DNA from 3 places in the Leeia aquatica genome. Region 2 is predicted to be linked to each of the others. Evidence: predicted binding sites of a transcription regulator. Region 2 holds the regulator's gene; each other region holds the start of a gene.
The links. The regulator FNR, encoded in region 2, switches genes on or off when oxygen is low (the NO sensors DNR and NnrR bind a similar motif). The targets are predictions, from matches to a motif close to TTGATNNNNATCAA.

Region 1: HF682_RS13010 (NAD(P)H-dependent flavin oxidoreductase) is a predicted target of FNR. The motif match lies at 4,144-4,157, and genes of this name have one in related genera.
Region 3: nirJ (heme d1 biosynthesis radical SAM protein NirJ) is a predicted target of FNR. The motif match lies at 2,336-2,349, and genes of this name have one in related genera.

The regions. Positions count from the first base shown of each region.
Region 1 is NZ_JABAIM010000003.1:72,133-77,448, forward strand. Features, by position in the region: gene HF682_RS12985 (hypothetical protein) at 1-203, opposite strand, end outside; gene HF682_RS12990 (LexA family protein) at 329-916, shown strand; gene HF682_RS12995 (FTR1 family iron permease) at 969-1,826, opposite strand; gene HF682_RS13000 (cupredoxin domain-containing protein) at 1,882-2,217, opposite strand; gene HF682_RS13005 (hemerythrin domain-containing protein) at 2,361-2,903, opposite strand; gene HF682_RS13010 (NAD(P)H-dependent flavin oxidoreductase) at 2,878-4,083, opposite strand; gene HF682_RS13015 (FAD-binding oxidoreductase) at 4,271-5,316, shown strand, end outside.
Region 2 is NZ_JABAIM010000001.1:54,721-60,036, reverse strand. Features, by position in the region: gene HF682_RS00390 (cation:proton antiporter) at 1-460, shown strand, start outside; gene HF682_RS00385 (hypothetical protein) at 498-1,670, opposite strand; gene fnr (fumarate/nitrate reduction transcriptional regulator Fnr) at 1,841-2,596, shown strand; gene HF682_RS00375 (LysR family transcriptional regulator) at 2,631-3,551, shown strand; gene HF682_RS00370 (BMP family ABC transporter substrate-binding protein) at 3,642-4,727, shown strand; gene HF682_RS00365 (hypoxanthine-guanine phosphoribosyltransferase) at 4,802-5,316, opposite strand, start outside.
Region 3 is NZ_JABAIM010000001.1:1,647,089-1,652,404, reverse strand. Features, by position in the region: gene HF682_RS08520 (nitrite reductase) at 1-1,064, opposite strand, end outside; gene nirJ (heme d1 biosynthesis radical SAM protein NirJ) at 1,061-2,275, opposite strand; gene ahbB (siroheme decarboxylase subunit beta) at 2,388-3,383, opposite strand; gene ahbB (siroheme decarboxylase subunit beta) at 3,380-4,351, opposite strand; gene HF682_RS08500 (cytochrome D1 domain-containing protein) at 4,351-5,316, opposite strand, start outside.

The DNA.
Region 1 (5,316 bases), on a different contig from region 2:
GACCACGCAGGCTCACCTGGTAACGCCGGAACACGCCAATCAATCCGGGCATGCGCCTCCGGTTTGCCTTGCCGCAAACGCAGCAGCGTCATTTTGCACTGGTATGCCGGGCAAGCATCCCGCTGCAGTACATAGCCAAGCTCACCGGCCACGGCTGAAGACATCACCCCGAGCATGATCAACCCTTTCCAGAGACTGCGCATGAATGCTCCTTTGAACCCCATCTACGACAGGACTGGATACGCCGTAAAACGTTCCCGAGCTTGCGTCTGGCGCATCCCGGCAGTATGATATGGAACGAACGTTCTTGTTTATCCAAGGAGTGGCGATGCCCCCACCGAACCGTGATCATGAGTATCTGGCCAAGCTGCAGGGTTATTATGCGGACTACCGCTCGCTGCCCTCCTTTGCCGTGATGGGGCAAATGCTGGGACTGGCCTCCAAATCGGCCGTTTCTGCGCTGGTCAAGCGGCTGCAGCTGCAAAATTTTCTGGAGATGACGCCGGACAAACGGCTGGCGCCGACCAAACGTTTTTTTGCCCGCCCGCTGATGGAAGACGTGGTGCGTGCAGGCTTGCCCAGCCTGGCTAATGATGGCATGCGCGACGCCATCACCATTGATGACTACCTGATCGACAACCCGGCAGAAACCATCCTGATCACGGTGCGGGGCGACTCCATGATCGACGCCCACATACAGGACGGCGATCTGGCGGTGGTGGAGAAGCGCCACGCCGCCCGCCCGGGCGACATTGTGGTCGCCATTGTGGATGGCGAATTCACGCTGAAATACCTAGACAAGGAAAACGGTCAGTTCATCCTCAAGCCGGGCAACCCGGCTTACCCGGTGATCCGGCCTACCACCAGCCTGGAAATTTTCGGGGTCATGGTCGGTCTGGTACGCAAGCTGGGCTGACGCTGATCAGCCTTGCCCGGCCAGATTTGCCGGGCTCGCATCAAGTGATTCGCTAAGCGCGCTGACCTTGTGCCACAGCGGCAGCCAGCGGGGCCGATGCGGCACGTTGCGCACGGCGCAACAGGAACCAGACTGCAGCCCAGTATGCCGCGTAGCAGAGCAGCAACATCAGCGACGGTTGCGCACGGTAACCGGTCAAGCCCGACAGCAAGCCGCCTAAACGGCCATCATCCGGCACCATGGCGCTGCTATCCCACAATGGGTCTACCAGCGCAGGCAGCCATTCCAGCCCGATCATCTTCTCGACACCCGTCACCAGCATGGATGCGCCCAACAGCAGCAGCAGGCTTTCTGTGACCCGGAAGAACAGCCTCCACGAAAACACTTTGCCACCCAGCTGCAACAGCCAGAAGGTGACCAGTGCCAACACAAACCCGGTCGCAGCCGCCAGCCAGAAGTGCAGCAAGGCCATGCCCTGCTGCGCCACACCGGAGCTGTAGAGGAAAATGACTGTTTCGCTGCCCTCGCGGCCCACCGCCAAGGCCACCAGCAGCAGCATGCCCCACCAATTGGTGTTGTCTACATTCTGCTGCATGCCCTGCTCCAGCGTGCGCTTCAGGTGTCGACCATGCCGCTTCATCCACAGCACCATCTGTACGATCAGGGCCGACGCCACCAGCACCATGGCCAACTGAAAGTAATCCTGCGCCCCCTCCGGCAGCATTTCATCAAACAGCAGGATGGTGCCACCCAGCAGAAAGGCAAAGCCCAGACCGGCAGCCACCCCACCCCACAGATAGCGCATGCCTTGGCCTGCATTGGGATTGCCCCGCAGCCAAGCGTAGAGAATGCCGATCACCAGCATCGCTTCCACACTTTCCCGCCAGACGATGAAAAGAACCTGATCCATACGGCTGCCCCGCTGCTGATTTGAAACCACCGGGCACCGGGCCCGGTGTACTGCCTTACTTGGCGATGATCACGCCTTGTGCAGTCGGCAGGTTTTCATGGAATTCGTCCACAAACTTGTACTCGCCCGCCTTGACGGCTTTGACCTTCAGCTTCACGGTCTTGCCCGGTGCAACCACTTTTTCCTGCTTCAGCGTCTTGCTCTCGAATTCGGCAGCGGATTTACCGGTGTTGCTCACTTCAATCACGAAGGGCTTGCCAGCCGGTACTTCCAGCTTTTGCGGCGTCATCACGCCATCCTTGAACTCCACTTTGACCGACAAGTCTTCGGCCTGGGCAACCCCCACCGACAACAGCAAAGCACCCACCACTGCAAAACGCTTGACCAACATGAAGCCACTCCTGATCACATTGAAAAACCGAAAAAGCTGCCCGCTTGGACAGCTTGTATTATCCGCGCCTGCAATAACAAACGCCAACAAAATGTGAATCATTCCGTTTATCAGGCAAGCTGCTGTCAGGTTGCCTGCTGTTCTCAATGGCGACGGCGCGCCACCATCTGCTCGGCAATCCGGGCCAGCACATCAGTGCTCAACAGTTGTGTGGCGGCTGGGTAGACCTCAGCCTCTTCCCGTGCCGCGTGAGCGATATAGTCCGCCGCAAAACGGCTGGCCAGCTCCCCCTCGTTCAGCTCCAGCCAGTGACCATCATGAATGGCCTGCAGGCGCGGGCGCAGCTGCTGCCACAGCAGGCCCAACGGCTCATGCTCATGCTGCAAGGCCAGCAGGGCCGCCCTCATGGCCGCAAACTCCACCTGTTCGCCCGCCGCCAGCAGCAAAGCCGGGAACAGGTCATCTTCTTCGTCTGCATGGTGGCGTGGTGCGGCCAGGTCAAAGTAGCGGATGACATTCCCTGCCGCCTGGCGGGCATCGGCCGTCAGGCCATGCTGCGGCAAATGCGTCACCAGCTGCTGGATCACGTGGCAAAACTTGCGCACCCGCCCGTGACACGCCAGCAGCATCTCCAGCGGGGTTTCCAGTGAAGGGAGCTCTTCATGCCCCGGCAAGCGCAGGCTCATCGTGTTCCTGTTGGGTGAAGACGGGCTTGATGCCAGTGAGCAGGTAGTCAATCAACTCACGCACCGGCCGGATGGCCGAACCAAATGGCAGCGGCTCCGAGCCCCGGAAGAACAAACCCTTGCTGACCTCGCCGCGCAGTGCCGCTGCCAGCTGGGTATCAATGCAGAATTGACCAATCTTGGCCAAGCCATCACGCAGGCCGCACACGGACAGGCAATTCAGCCCCGTGGTGCAGCGTGCCGAATCACACTTGGCCTTGCTCTGCAGCAAGGCCTCGCGGCGCAGGTAGGTTTTCAGCCACGGTGTCAGCACCCCGCGAGCAGGCAGGCCCGCAACGCTCATGAACTCGACGATATCTTCCGGGCCCGCTCCAGCCAGCACCGCTTTGAAATTGGGATGGGCATCCCCTTCCTGACTCACGGCAAACGCCGTACCCAGCTGCACGCCAGACGCCCCCATCTCGAAGGCTTCCTTCACCTTCTGGTGGCTGTTGATACCCCCGGCCAGAATCAGCGGAATCGGCTCCCGTTCCAGTCCCAGCTCGCGGAACAACTCCCGAGCGCCTTCCACCACCAGCCGGAAGTCAAAGCGACCATCCTTGAGGTCTTCGATCCGGGCCGCGCCCAGGTGCCCCCCGGCATAACGCGGATGCTCAATCACGATGGCATCCGGCTTGCGGCCTTTTTTCAGCCACTTTTTCAGCACCAGCGCAATCCCGCGCACTTCCGACAGGATCGGAATCAAAGCCACCTTGGGATGCTCGGCAGTAATCTCTGGCAGATCAAACGGCAGGCCCGCGCCCATCACCACGGCATCCGCCCCGCTTTCGCAGGCTTGCCGCACATAATCGGCATTATCCAGCACCGCCTTCATCACGTTGACCGCAACCATGCCTTTGCCCCCGGCAATCTCGCGGGCCATGCGAATCTCACGGTCGAGGGCTTCCAGATTGGTCTGGTCCAGTACTTCCTGATCGCGCACCTTGTGGCAGCGGGCCAGCAGGTCCGGGTGATGATGCTTGAGGTCCACACTGGCAATGGTGCCCATGGCGCCTTCCCGCGCCACGCTACCGGCCAGTCGGTGTGCAGACACCCCGACCCCCATCCCGCCCTGCACGATTGGTAATACGGACTTGCCTGCCAGTTCCAGCATGGGGAACGGCGATTGATGCGAAGACATGACACCCTTTCCGGGCAACAACGGGATGCCCAAGCTTGCCAGCAATCGGCTTGGCTGGCTTTGAGTTGAATCAACGCTCACGGAATGGTTCTCATCTTCCGTGTAACTGACGATCAAACCACAGTCGCCCTTGTTCGCCAAGCCCCGCAGCGATTAGACTGCATGCGTACCCTGTTTGGCCATCACTATGTCTGATTTGCTTGCGCAACTGGCTCACCGGATTGGTGACACCCATGTCTTGACCGACCCTCAAACCATACAGCCCTATCTGACCGACTGGCGCAAACGCTATCGTGGCAAGGCGCTGGCAGTGTTGCGCCCGGCCAGCACCGCCGAGGTGGCCGCCATTGTCCGCCTGTGTCATGACGCCGGTGTGTCGATGGTGCCACAGGGCGGCAATACCAGCCTGTGCGGTGCCAGCGTGCCGGATACCCTTGGCAATGCGGTGGTGATTTCGCTATCCCGTCTGCGGCAGATACGACAAGTCGATCCGGTCAACCAGACGCTCACTGCCGAAGCAGGCTGTACTTTGGTCGAGGTGCAAGTTGCAGCGGCGCAACAGCAGCGTCTGTTTCCACTCTCATTGGCCTCTGAAGGCAGCTGCCAGATTGGCGGCAACCTCTCCACCAATGCCGGTGGCGTCCAGGTACTGCGCTACGGCAATATGCGCGAGCTTACCCTCGGGCTGGAAGTGGTGCTGCCGGATGGGCAAATCTGGGATGGCCTGCGTGGCCTGCGCAAGGACAATACCGGCTACGACCTCAAGCATTGTTTTATCGGCGCGGAAGGCACGCTCGGCATCATCACTGCAGCCACCCTCAAGCTGTTCCCGCGCCCACTGCAGCAGTGCACCGCCTGGGTGGCACTCAGCGGGCCGGAGGATGCACTGCAACTGCTGGGACAGCTGCAACAGCGCTTCAGCGACAGGCTGACCGCCTTTGAGCTGGTGTCGGACGTGTGCCTGCAGCTGGTCACACAACACATCCCCGGTAGCCGCTCACCGCTGGAAGCCCCCAGCCCTTGGTATGCCCTGCTGGAACTCTCGGACGGCGCGCCGGATGACCGTCTGGCAGGCGACCTGCTCGCCACCCTTGCGGAGTCGCCGGTGCAGGATGCCGCCATCGCCCAGAGCGAACAACAGGCACGCGCACTGTGGCTATTACGGGAAAGCATTTCGGAAGCCCAGCGGCTGGACGGACCGTCAATCAAGCACGACATCGCCCTGCCCGTCAG
Region 2 (5,316 bases):
GATCCGCCATGAAGTGCACAAGGTGGTGCTGAATCATGGCGCTGCGTTGGAACAGGAGGTCGACCATATCCTGAATCAGCATGCTGAACATCGCCCGATGCGGCTGATGGAGCCCATTGGTTATCTGTTGACCCCGATCTTCTTTGTGGTCACCGGCATGCAGGTCAAGCTGGATGTGTTCAGCCAGCCGCATACCCTGCTGCTCACGGCGCTGATCCTGCTGGTCGCCATTGTCGGCAAACTGTGCGCCGGGCTCGCTGCTGGCAAAAGCGACCGCTGGCTGGTGGGTTGGGGTATGGTGCCACGCGGGGAGGTCGGCTTGATTTTTGCCCAGATGGGTAAGAGTATCGGCGCCTTGAACGATGAACTCTACTCGGTGATTGTATTAGTGGTGGTGCTCAGCACACTGGTCACCCCGCCCTTGCTGGCATGGCGGCTGAAAGGATCGGCAACATACTAAGCGAAGCGTCTCCATGCTGGAGCCATCGCCCACGGTATCAGGCATGCAGGAAATAGCGGGCAAACTGATCCGCCAGTAGCCGTCCGCTCTCAGTCAGCCACAGGGTGCGATGCCGCTGCAGCAGATAGCCCGCCTTGATCCAGCCTTGCAGCTGCTTCAGCTCGGTCGCAAAGTATTGCTCGAACTGCACCATATAGGTCAGCTCAAACGTCATGAAGTCCAGATAGCCCAGACAGAGCAGTTGCTGCGCCATCGCACGCCGCATCAGGATATCCAGCGACAGCTTGCGCGCCGCTGCCAACGGGCGCTTGCCCTGCTGCAGCTGTTTGAGGTAGGCAGCCTCAGGGCTGTTCCAGCCTTGGACCGCACCCAGCAAGGTACTGGCCCCGGGTCCCAGCCCGATCCACTCGCCATCCTCCGCGATCAGATCGCCCTCCCCGGTCAACATCAAGCGCCCGAGGCGCTGCGCATGCCGCCATGGGTCATCTGCTCGGGTAAACCAGCCGCCCGCCAGATGGCCATAACCCAGCTCATCCAGCCATTGCAGCACCTGATACAGCTGTTCTTTTTGTTGCAATAGCTGGCTGGCGGATACGGCTGCCGCCACCACACCCCGCAAGCAAAGCCGGGCGGGCTGCATGAGCAACAAGGCATGCACCTGCGCCATGGCCTCCGCATCCATGAGCTGTCCCAGCCACAGTTCCACACCGACCCTGCCGCCAGCCTGTTGCAACACAGCGGGCAGTACGGTGAGGCATGAGGCATGGAAACCGGGCTCGCCCCCCGCCATGCTGCGCAGCATCACGTCTGCGCCAGGCACGCCTGAGCAATCCGGCACATCCGCCTGCCCCAGATACAGTACGATGCCACAAGGCATACTTGGAGACACGGAGTCACGCCGCTGCAGCCAGTCGGCCAGCGCCAGCGCAAAAACCTGTGGATGCGCTGACACATGCAGCTGCATCTGGGTCGGTTGACGCTTGCCCAGCAAGGCGCACCACTGCTGCCACTCCAGCGTAATGGCCTCTTGTACAGGCTGAACTGCCGCCGGCTTACGCGGCCAGCACTCCGTCATGCACAGCGCGGGCGGCAGACGGCCGATCGCCGGGCGCGACCAGGCTCGCCCGACGGCTGCGTCATTCAGCCGGGGTTGTCGAATCTGGCGAAGTGCGGGGAAGGCGGCGATGTCGTCCATGTTGAAAGACAACATTTGTCCCCAGCCACGTGGGACGGCCACTGTCGGAAAATCCGCATTCAGGCTATGATGTTGACCAAGCGAGAGGACGGGCATGGTTGGGTCGGGGTTGTGAGCAGTTTTTGCCACTATGCCCATCCACCGCCCGTTCGTGGTTGACCTGTATCAACACCTACCGATTTGGCATGAACCATACCTCCACCATCCCTATTCAGGAAGTTTCCCTCAAGCACCTCAAGGTAGCGTGCTCCAGTTGTAGCCTGCGCGAGCTGTGTTTGCCGCTGGGCCTGAACAGTGATGAAATGAACCAGCTGGAAACCGTCATCACCCAGCGCGTCAAAGTCAAAAAGGGCGAGCCGCTGTATCGGGCTGGTGATGCCATGCGCTCCCTGTTTGCGGTGCGACTGGGTTTCTTCAAGATGAGCGTGCTGTCAGAAGATGGCCGCGAGCAAGTCACCGGTTTCCAGATGGCAGGCGAATTGCTGGGGCTGGACGCCATCAGCACCGAGACACACAGCTGCGGTGCGATTGCGCTGGAAGACTCCGAGGTCTGCGAGATTCCGTTTGCCGACCTGGAGGAACTGAGCCGGCATATCCCCTCCTTGCAGAATAATTTCTACAAGGTGCTGTCCCGTGAAATCGTACGAGACCATGGCGTCATGATGTTGCTGGGTAATATGAAGGCCGAGGAACGCCTGGCTGCTTTCCTGCTGAACCTGTCACAACGCTTTGCCTTACGCGGTTACTCCTCCCGCAGCTTTGTGCTGCGCATGACGCGTGAGGAAATTGGCAGCTATCTGGGGCTCAAGCTGGAAACCATCAGTCGCGGCTTCTCGCGTTTCCAGGAACAGGGGCTGATCCGGGTCCACAACAAGGAAATCGAAATCCTGGACCTGCCCGCCCTGAAACAGGTGTTGTCGGGATGTTCAGGCAAGGCCTGACCCTGCACACTTCAGGACACAGGAAGGTCTGTAGATGCTGCGCCTGAGTCTGGATGCCCTCACCGTTCTGGATACCATCGATCGCCAGGGCAGCTTTGCTGCCGCGGCTGAAGTGCTGCACCGCGTGCCGTCTGCGATTACCTATATCGTGCAGAAGCTTGAGCAGGATATGGATGTCAAGCTGTTTGACCGCAGCGGGCATCGCGCACGGCTCACACCGGCCGGGCAGGAATTACTACGAGAAGGCCGCCACCTGCTGCGTGCGGCAGGTGAGCTGGAAAGCCGGGTCAAGCGGGTAGCCACAGGTTGGGAGACCGAGCTGTCCATTGCCATGGACACCATCTTCCCCAGTACGGCACTGCTACCCATACTGGCGGATTTCTATGCACAAGGTAGCGGCACCCGTATCCGCATCACTCATGAGGTATTGGGGGGAACCTGGGATTCGCTGCTGACCCGACGCTCGGATCTGGTGGTTGGCGCGCCGGGTGACGCTCCGGCGGGCGGCGGTTTCTCCACCCGTACCATCGGGTCGCTGGATTTTGTGTTCTGTGTCGCACCCAATCATCCTCTGGCCGAATTGCCGGAGCCTCTGCAGCCACAAGACATCCTGTGGCATCGCTCGGTTGCCGTCGCGGATACCTCACGCAGCCTGCCGCCACGTTCATCCGGCATTCTCAGTGGTCAGGAAATCCTGCATGTCCCCGACATGCGGACCAAACTGACGATCCAGCTCAGCGGTCTGGCCTGTGGCTATCTGGCGCGTGAGCTGGCTGAACCTTATGTGCGAGAAGGTCGCTTGATCCACAAGCAAGTGGTGGATCAACGCTTACCCCACCCTTTCCATCTGGCCTGGCGAGCCAGCGATAGCGGCAACGCCCTGCAGTGGTGGCTAAAGCGGCTTGATCAACCCGACCTGATGCAGAAGCTGCTGCATCCCCCCGTCATGCTGTAAACGGTCTACAATTCATGACAACCCGGCCGTCTGGCCGCCCCGCATACCCCCCACCGTCACGGTGCAACTTTTGATGCAAAGGAGCAACTTGTGGTTATTTCGCGCAGAACCGTACTCAAACAGCTGACTGCCGCCCTCGTGGTGAGTGGGGTCATTGGCGTGGCACATGCTGCCGAGCCCTTCAAGGTGGGCTTCGTCTATGTAGGCCCGGTGGGCGATGCTGGCTGGACCTACGCCCATGATCAAGGCCGTCAGGCCGTCGAAAAGATGTTCCCAGGCAAGGTAAAAACCACGTTTGTGGAAAGCGTACCGGAAGGGGCGGATGCCGAACGGGTGATCCGCAAGCTGGCGCAAGATGGCAACAAGGTGATCTTTACCACCTCCTTTGGCTATATGAACCCGACGCTGAAGGTGGCCAAGCAGTTCCCGAACACCGTGTTCCTGCACGCCACCGGCTTCAAGAGTGACAAGAACGTCGGCACCTACGATGTCCGCACCTATGAAGGTGCCTATCTTGCCGGTTATGTGGCGGGCCTGACCAGCAAGACCAGCAAGCTGGGCGTGGTGGCCTCGGTACCGATTCCGGAAGTGGTACGCAATATTGACGCCTTCACCCTGGGTGCTCGCGCCAACAACCCGAAAGCCACCGTCAAGGTGATCTGGATCAACAGCTGGTACGACCCGGCCAAGGAACGCCAGGCGGCTGAAACCCTGATCGCCCAAGGTGTGGATACCCTGATGCAGAACACCGATTCCGCTGCCGTGGTACAAACCGCGCAGGAGAAGAAGGTGAAAGCCTTCGGTTGGGATTCCGACATGACCAAGTTCGGTGCTGATGCCCACCTGGCTGCCAGCCAGATCAATTGGGGGGTGTACTACACCAAGGCCGTCAAGGCTGCGATGGATGGCAACTGGAAGAACGAACCGATCTGGTGGGGCCTGAAGGAAGGCATGATCGATCTGGGCGCACTGAACAAGAGCCTGCCGGACGATGTGAAGAAGAAGGTGGCCGCTCGCCGTGCCGACATCATCTCCGGCAAAGCCCCGATCTTCGCCGGTCCGATCAAGGACAACACCGGTGCCGTGAAAGTGGCCGCAGGCAAAACCATGTCTGATGGCGACATGCATGGCATTACCTGGTATGTGGAAGGCGTGGAAGGCACAGTGCCGAAGTAAGATGGTGACAGCCAACAAAAAAACCGGCCATCTGGCCGGTTTTTTTGTTGGCTGCACGAAGCAAACAGGCTGGCTTACAGCCCTTTCACCGCATAGATACCTGGTGCGTTACGCCAGTAGCCTTTGTAATCCATGCCAAAACCGAACAGAAAGCGGTCGGCCACTTCCAGCCCAATGAAATCAGCCTTGATGCCCGGTGCCTTGCGATCATGCAGCTTGTCCACCAGCACGGCCACCAGCACCTCGGCTGCACCTTCTTCCCGACAGTAACGCACGATTTCTGCCAGGGTATGCCCTTCATCCAGAATATCATCCACCACCAGAACGGTACGGCCTTTGACCGGCTCCGTCGGCTTCACCACCCAGGCCAGACGCCCACCCGAAGTTTCTTTGCCATAGCGGGTGGCATGCAGGTACTCGCACTGCAGGGGAAAGGTCAAACGCGGCAACAATTGACCCGTAACGATCAGCCCGCCATTCATCACACAGAACAGCAAAGGGTCTTGATCTGCCAGCCGGCTGGTAATCTGGCTGGCCATGCGGGCCAGTGCTGCCTCGACCTCGGCGTGGTCATGCAGGCAATCAGCTT
Region 3 (5,316 bases), 1.6 Mb from region 2:
GGCAGGGTGGCCACCTTGCTGCGGCTGTCCAGATTGATCACCTGCGCACTGCCATCGCGCGAGGCCGCCATCACGTGCTGGTAGCGGGTGTCAAAGAAAAAGTCATCCAGCACCATGTCCAGTGGCGTGACGCGCGGGTTGAGGTAGCCGGGAATGGCCAGACCTTCACCCATCTTGTAGTCGTGCACATAGCCGGGGTAGATCGGCTCGGCATCTTCGCGGTAGGAAATCTCCCACAGCTCGCTGGCGTCCTTGAGCGCCACCACAAAGCTGCGACGCGGTGCGGCATCGTAGACGGCCGACACGCGGGACAATTTGCCACTACGGTCCTTGACCGGGATGGTCTTGACCGGCTTGAGGCCATTGGTGTCGAGCAGCACCAGGGTTTCCGGCAAGGTATTGCCCGCCAGCACCCAGCGACCATCCGATGACACCGCCAGATTGCGGGTATTCAGGCCAACACGAATCTCGGCCACCATCTGCAGGGTGTAGAGATCGTACTGGCTGACCCAGCCATCACGGCTGGCAAAGTAGACAAAACGGCCATCCGGCGAGAACTTGGGGCCGCCATGCAGCGCAAAGCGGCTCTGGAAGCGGGCGATCGGCTCAAAACGATCACCATCGAGTACGCTCACATGGTGATCCCCCGCTTCCACCACCACAAACAGGTTGTGCGGGTCGGCGCGGTAGCCCGGGCGGGTGGGCAGCGTGGCCGGGTCGAGGTACTGCACGCGCGAGGCGTTCATGTCCTGCTCGCGCCACTGTGGTACTTCACTGGGGGCCTGACGCAGCCAGTTGGCCAGCAACTGGATGTCTTCCGCACTCAGCCGGTCGGCAAAGCCCTGCATCTGGGTGGCGGGGCGACCTTGGCGGATCACACTGAGAATCTCGCCCGGTTTCAGGCGTTCCAGGCTCTGTGGCAACAGGGCGGGGGCCATGCTGCCCATGCGCTGGTTACCATGACAAGTCAGGCAATGCTGCTGATACAGGGTGGCGGGGTCGGCGGCCAAGCTCTGCAGGCTGAGCAACAACAGGATAGCGGCAGACAGTTTGGGCAGCATCATGGCTGGGTCTCCATGCTGACCAGCGGGATACGCTGCCAGCGGGTCAGCGGGGCCAGCGGGAACGCCCCATCCGCCACGCCGACTTCCTGATCACTCAGATAACAGGCCGGGTCGGCCGCCCAGTAGTCACCGGTCAGCTCCCAGGCGCGCACGCGGGTGTTGCCGTTGCAAATCGCCAGATGCTGACAGGCACCGCAGCGTCCCTGTACCGGGCGGGGCTGCTGCTTGAGCCCGGCCATCAGCGGGTGGCCGGTGTCCGGCCAGATGGCCGAGAACGGTCGCTCGCGCACATTGCCCAGTGTCACCTTCCACCACATGGTGTCCGGGTGTACGTTGCCCAGATTGTCGATATTGGCCACATTCACCCCGCTGGCATTGCCCCCCCATTGCTGCAAGCGCTGACGGAGCTGCGTGGCGTGTTGTGGATAATGCTGTTCGGCCCAGTGCAGCAGGTAGACGCCATCGGCATCGTTGTTGCCGGTGACGAAATCCTTGGGGCGGCCCGCCTGCAGATAGCGCAGGCATTCGGCAATCAGCAGGTCCATCGCCCAGCGGGTGCGCTGGTGACGCGCGTCGGTATCACGGTGCTTGTTGCCGCGCCCGGCATAGTTGAGGTGCGAGAAATAAAACTTGTCGATGCCTTCATCGTCGACCAGCTGCAGCAGGGCGGGCAGGTCGTCGGCGTTGTCCTCGGTCATGGTGTAACGCACGCCCACCTTCATGCCCGCATCGCGACACAGGCGGATACCCTGCAAGGCGAGGTCAAAACCGCCTTGCAGACGCCGGAAGCGGTCGTGGGTGGCACCGATACCGTCCAGACTGATGCCGACATAATCAAAGCCGACATCGGCAATGCCGGCCACCCGGTCCGGCGTGATCAGGGTGCCATTGCTGGACAGCCCGACATAAAAGCCCAGGTCCTTGGCACGCTTGCCAATCTGTAATATATCGGGCCGCAGCAGTGGCTCGCCGCCGGACAGGATCAGCACCGGCACGCCAAAGGCGCGCAGGTCGTCCATCACGGCAAACACCTCATCGGTACTCAACTCACCGGCAAAGTCCTTGTCGGCCGAGATGGAGTAGCAGTGCTGACAGGTCAGGTTGCAGCGGCGGATCAGGTTCCAGATCACCACCGGCCCGGCCGGTTTGCGCGCAGGGGGCAGCGGTGACGGGTGTAGCAGGGATTGCAGATACGGGGTCAGGCGCAGCATGGGAATCGCCCAGCAAGAATGTCCATGCCGACATGGTCCTGCGAAGTGGCGTTCCGCTCATTGACAGGTATCAAGCCGAGTGCGTCTGCCGGGCAAAACAGTCCGTGTGGTCCTACAGGCGCAAGCCGCTCTTCTTCAGGATACGGCTGGAAAACAGTACCGCGTGTTGCGTGCAGGCCGCGCCCAGCAGGCTGCGCAGCTGCCTGGCCTGCTGCTCGACCGCAGCGTGATCGGCACCGTGGCACATGGCGAACAGGTTGTAAGGCCAGTCTGGTAGGTGACGCGGGCGGCGGTAGCAGTGGCTGACAAAGGCCTGTTGCCCCACCTGCTCGCCCAGCGTGTCCACCTGCACGTCCGCCACATCGAACACCACCATGCCATTGGCGCGGTAGCCGATGGCGTAGTGGTTGGGTACGGCACCGATACGACGTACCACGCCACTCTCCAGCATGCGCTGCAAGCGTTGCAGCACGGCATCTTCGCTGCAGCCCAGTGCGGCCGCCAGCTCGGCATAGGGGTGGGGTTGCAGCGCCAGCCCGCCCTGGCTGCGTTTGACCAGTTGATGGTCCTGCGCGTCCAGTATCACATCGCGCAGCGGGGTGTTGCCGGGTCGCTGGCCAACCGGTGCCTGACCGCCTACGGCAAACTGCATGCCGACATAGTATTCGCGTAGCTTGGGAAAGGCATGCACGGCCAGGCCGGTATCCTGCTCGATCTGCGCAATGGCGGTGGCAATTCCCTGTGGCTGGGCGGTAGCGAGTACAAACCACATATTGAGGGCATGCTCGCGCCGGTAATTGTGAGCCACCGCAGGCAGGGCATTCACCAGGGCGCTGACGCGGGCGTAATCCGCTTCCGGCACTTTCAACGCCGCCAGGACGAAAGCGCCCCCCATGCGCTCCACCTGAAACAGGGGGCCAAAGCGGGTCAGCACGCCGTCGCGCAGCAATTGCCGCAGCTGTTGCAGCAAGGTGGCCTCATCACAGCCTACCCGCTGCGCAGCCTCGGCATAGGGGCGCGGATGCAGCGGAAACTCGCCTTGCAGCTGGTTGATGATGCGTTGCTGCAAGTCGGTCAGGGATACAGCGTGCTGCAGCGGGGCATTCATGAGGTGTGTCCGTAACGGGCGCCGCGCTGAGTATAGCGGCGGGTGGAAACCAGCACCGCTTGCGGCACAGCTTCCAGGCCGTGCCGTTGTGACAGCGCGAGGGCCGTCGCATGGGCGGCTGCTGGGTCTGCCGCGTGCAGCATGCAAAACAGGTTGTAGGGCCAGTGCGGCAAACGGGCGGGGCGGCCATAACACAGGTTGACAGCAGCATCGTCGGCCAGCTGCTGCCCGATGCTATCCCGCTGTGCATCCGGCACCTGCCACACACACATGGCATTGGCGCGGTAGCCCAGCTCATGGTGGCGCAGGATAAAGCCGAAGCGCCGGATCACGCCGCTGTCCTGCCATGCTTGCAGGCGCTGCAGCAGGGCGGATTCCTCCCAGCCACAGCGCTGGGCCAGGCTCAGAAAGGGTTGGGTTTCCAGTGGCAGGCCGTCTTGCAAGGCCGTCAGCAGGCGGTGGTCTGCCGCGTCGAGCTGCGGTGAGGCTGGCGTGACGGTGCGGCGGCGGGCCGGACCATGTGCTCCCAGCGCAAAGCCAAGGTCAATGTGGTATTCACGCTCCAGCGGCAGGTCCAGCGGGGCTTGTCCGCAATGCTGCGTGATGGCCCGCAGGGTGCGGTCCAGCGCCGCCCGGTCGCGGGCGGTCAGTACGAACCACAGATTGTAGCGGTGCTCGCGGGCATAGTTGTGGTTGACCTCGGGCAGCTGGCTGATCCACTGCGCGACAGTATCACGTTGCGCTGGGGGAAGCGCCAGCGCCGCCAGCGTGCTGCATCCGACCGTATTGGGCGCAAACACCGCCCCCACCCGGCTGAGCAGCCCGGCCTGCTGGTGCTGGGCCAGCTGCTGCAGCAAGGCGGCCTCATCCAGCCCTGCGTCTTGCGCCAGCGCTGCGAAAGGACGGGGCTGCAGTGGAAAGCCGCGTTGATAGCGGTCCAGCAGCGGGAGCAGTGCCGGGGCGTTCATCACATCCCCGAGCGGTGCGCGCGCCAGCTGAAGAAAATGCCGGAGGGGCTGTCTGCGGGTAGCTCCGTCAGCGTGGCAAAGGTGTGCGGGTCGATCACCACCAGCTTGTTGTCGTCGCGGCTGGATAGCCAGACCTGATCGCCCCGGCCAGTAAATTCCATATGCAGGATGGCCTTGCCGGGCTTGAGGGTCTGGATCACCTTGCGACTGGGCACGTCGATCACCTGCACGGTGTCATTGTGCGGGAAGGCAAAATTGACCCACACCCGGCGGCCGCTGGGGTCGGCCATCACGAAGACCGGCTGGCCGTAAACCGGGATCTGTGCCACTTCTTGCCAGCTGCGGCTGTCGGCCATCAGTACACTGTGCTGGCCTATGGCGGGCAGGAAGGCGTAATCCCCGGCCAGTGACCAGCCGCGCAGGTGCGGCATCTTGTAGACCGGCAGCGCCGGGTCATCCTTGCGGTAGCCGGGCAGGATGCGGCGCACACCGGCGTCGGGTTGCCAGGTGTCCAGCAAGGCCAGCCCGTCCTCCCCGAACAGACCGGCGATGTAATAGCGGCCATCGCTGCTGGCCAGGCCATCGTAGGGATTCTTGCCGATGGCCGGGTACTTGCGAATCGTTGGCTGGCGCGGCTGGCTGGCGTCCACCACCCAGATTTCACCGGCCTCAAACAGGCTGAACGCAAAGCGGTTGCCCGGCAGATCGGCCAGCCCGACCACTTTCGAGACTTGACCGTGGGCATCCACGGCGGGAATGTCGGCCAGCAGGTCGAGGGTTTCGGCGTCAAACAGTTTGACGCCGCCAGGGGTGTAATTCTGCGCCGCGATGATGCGGCCGTCACTGGAAATGGCGCCACCGATGCTGTTACCGGCCTGCATCACCCGAGCGACCAGCTGGCCTTGCAGGATATCCACCTTGCTGAGGCCGCCGTCCCGGCCAAACACATAGACGTAACGGGCATC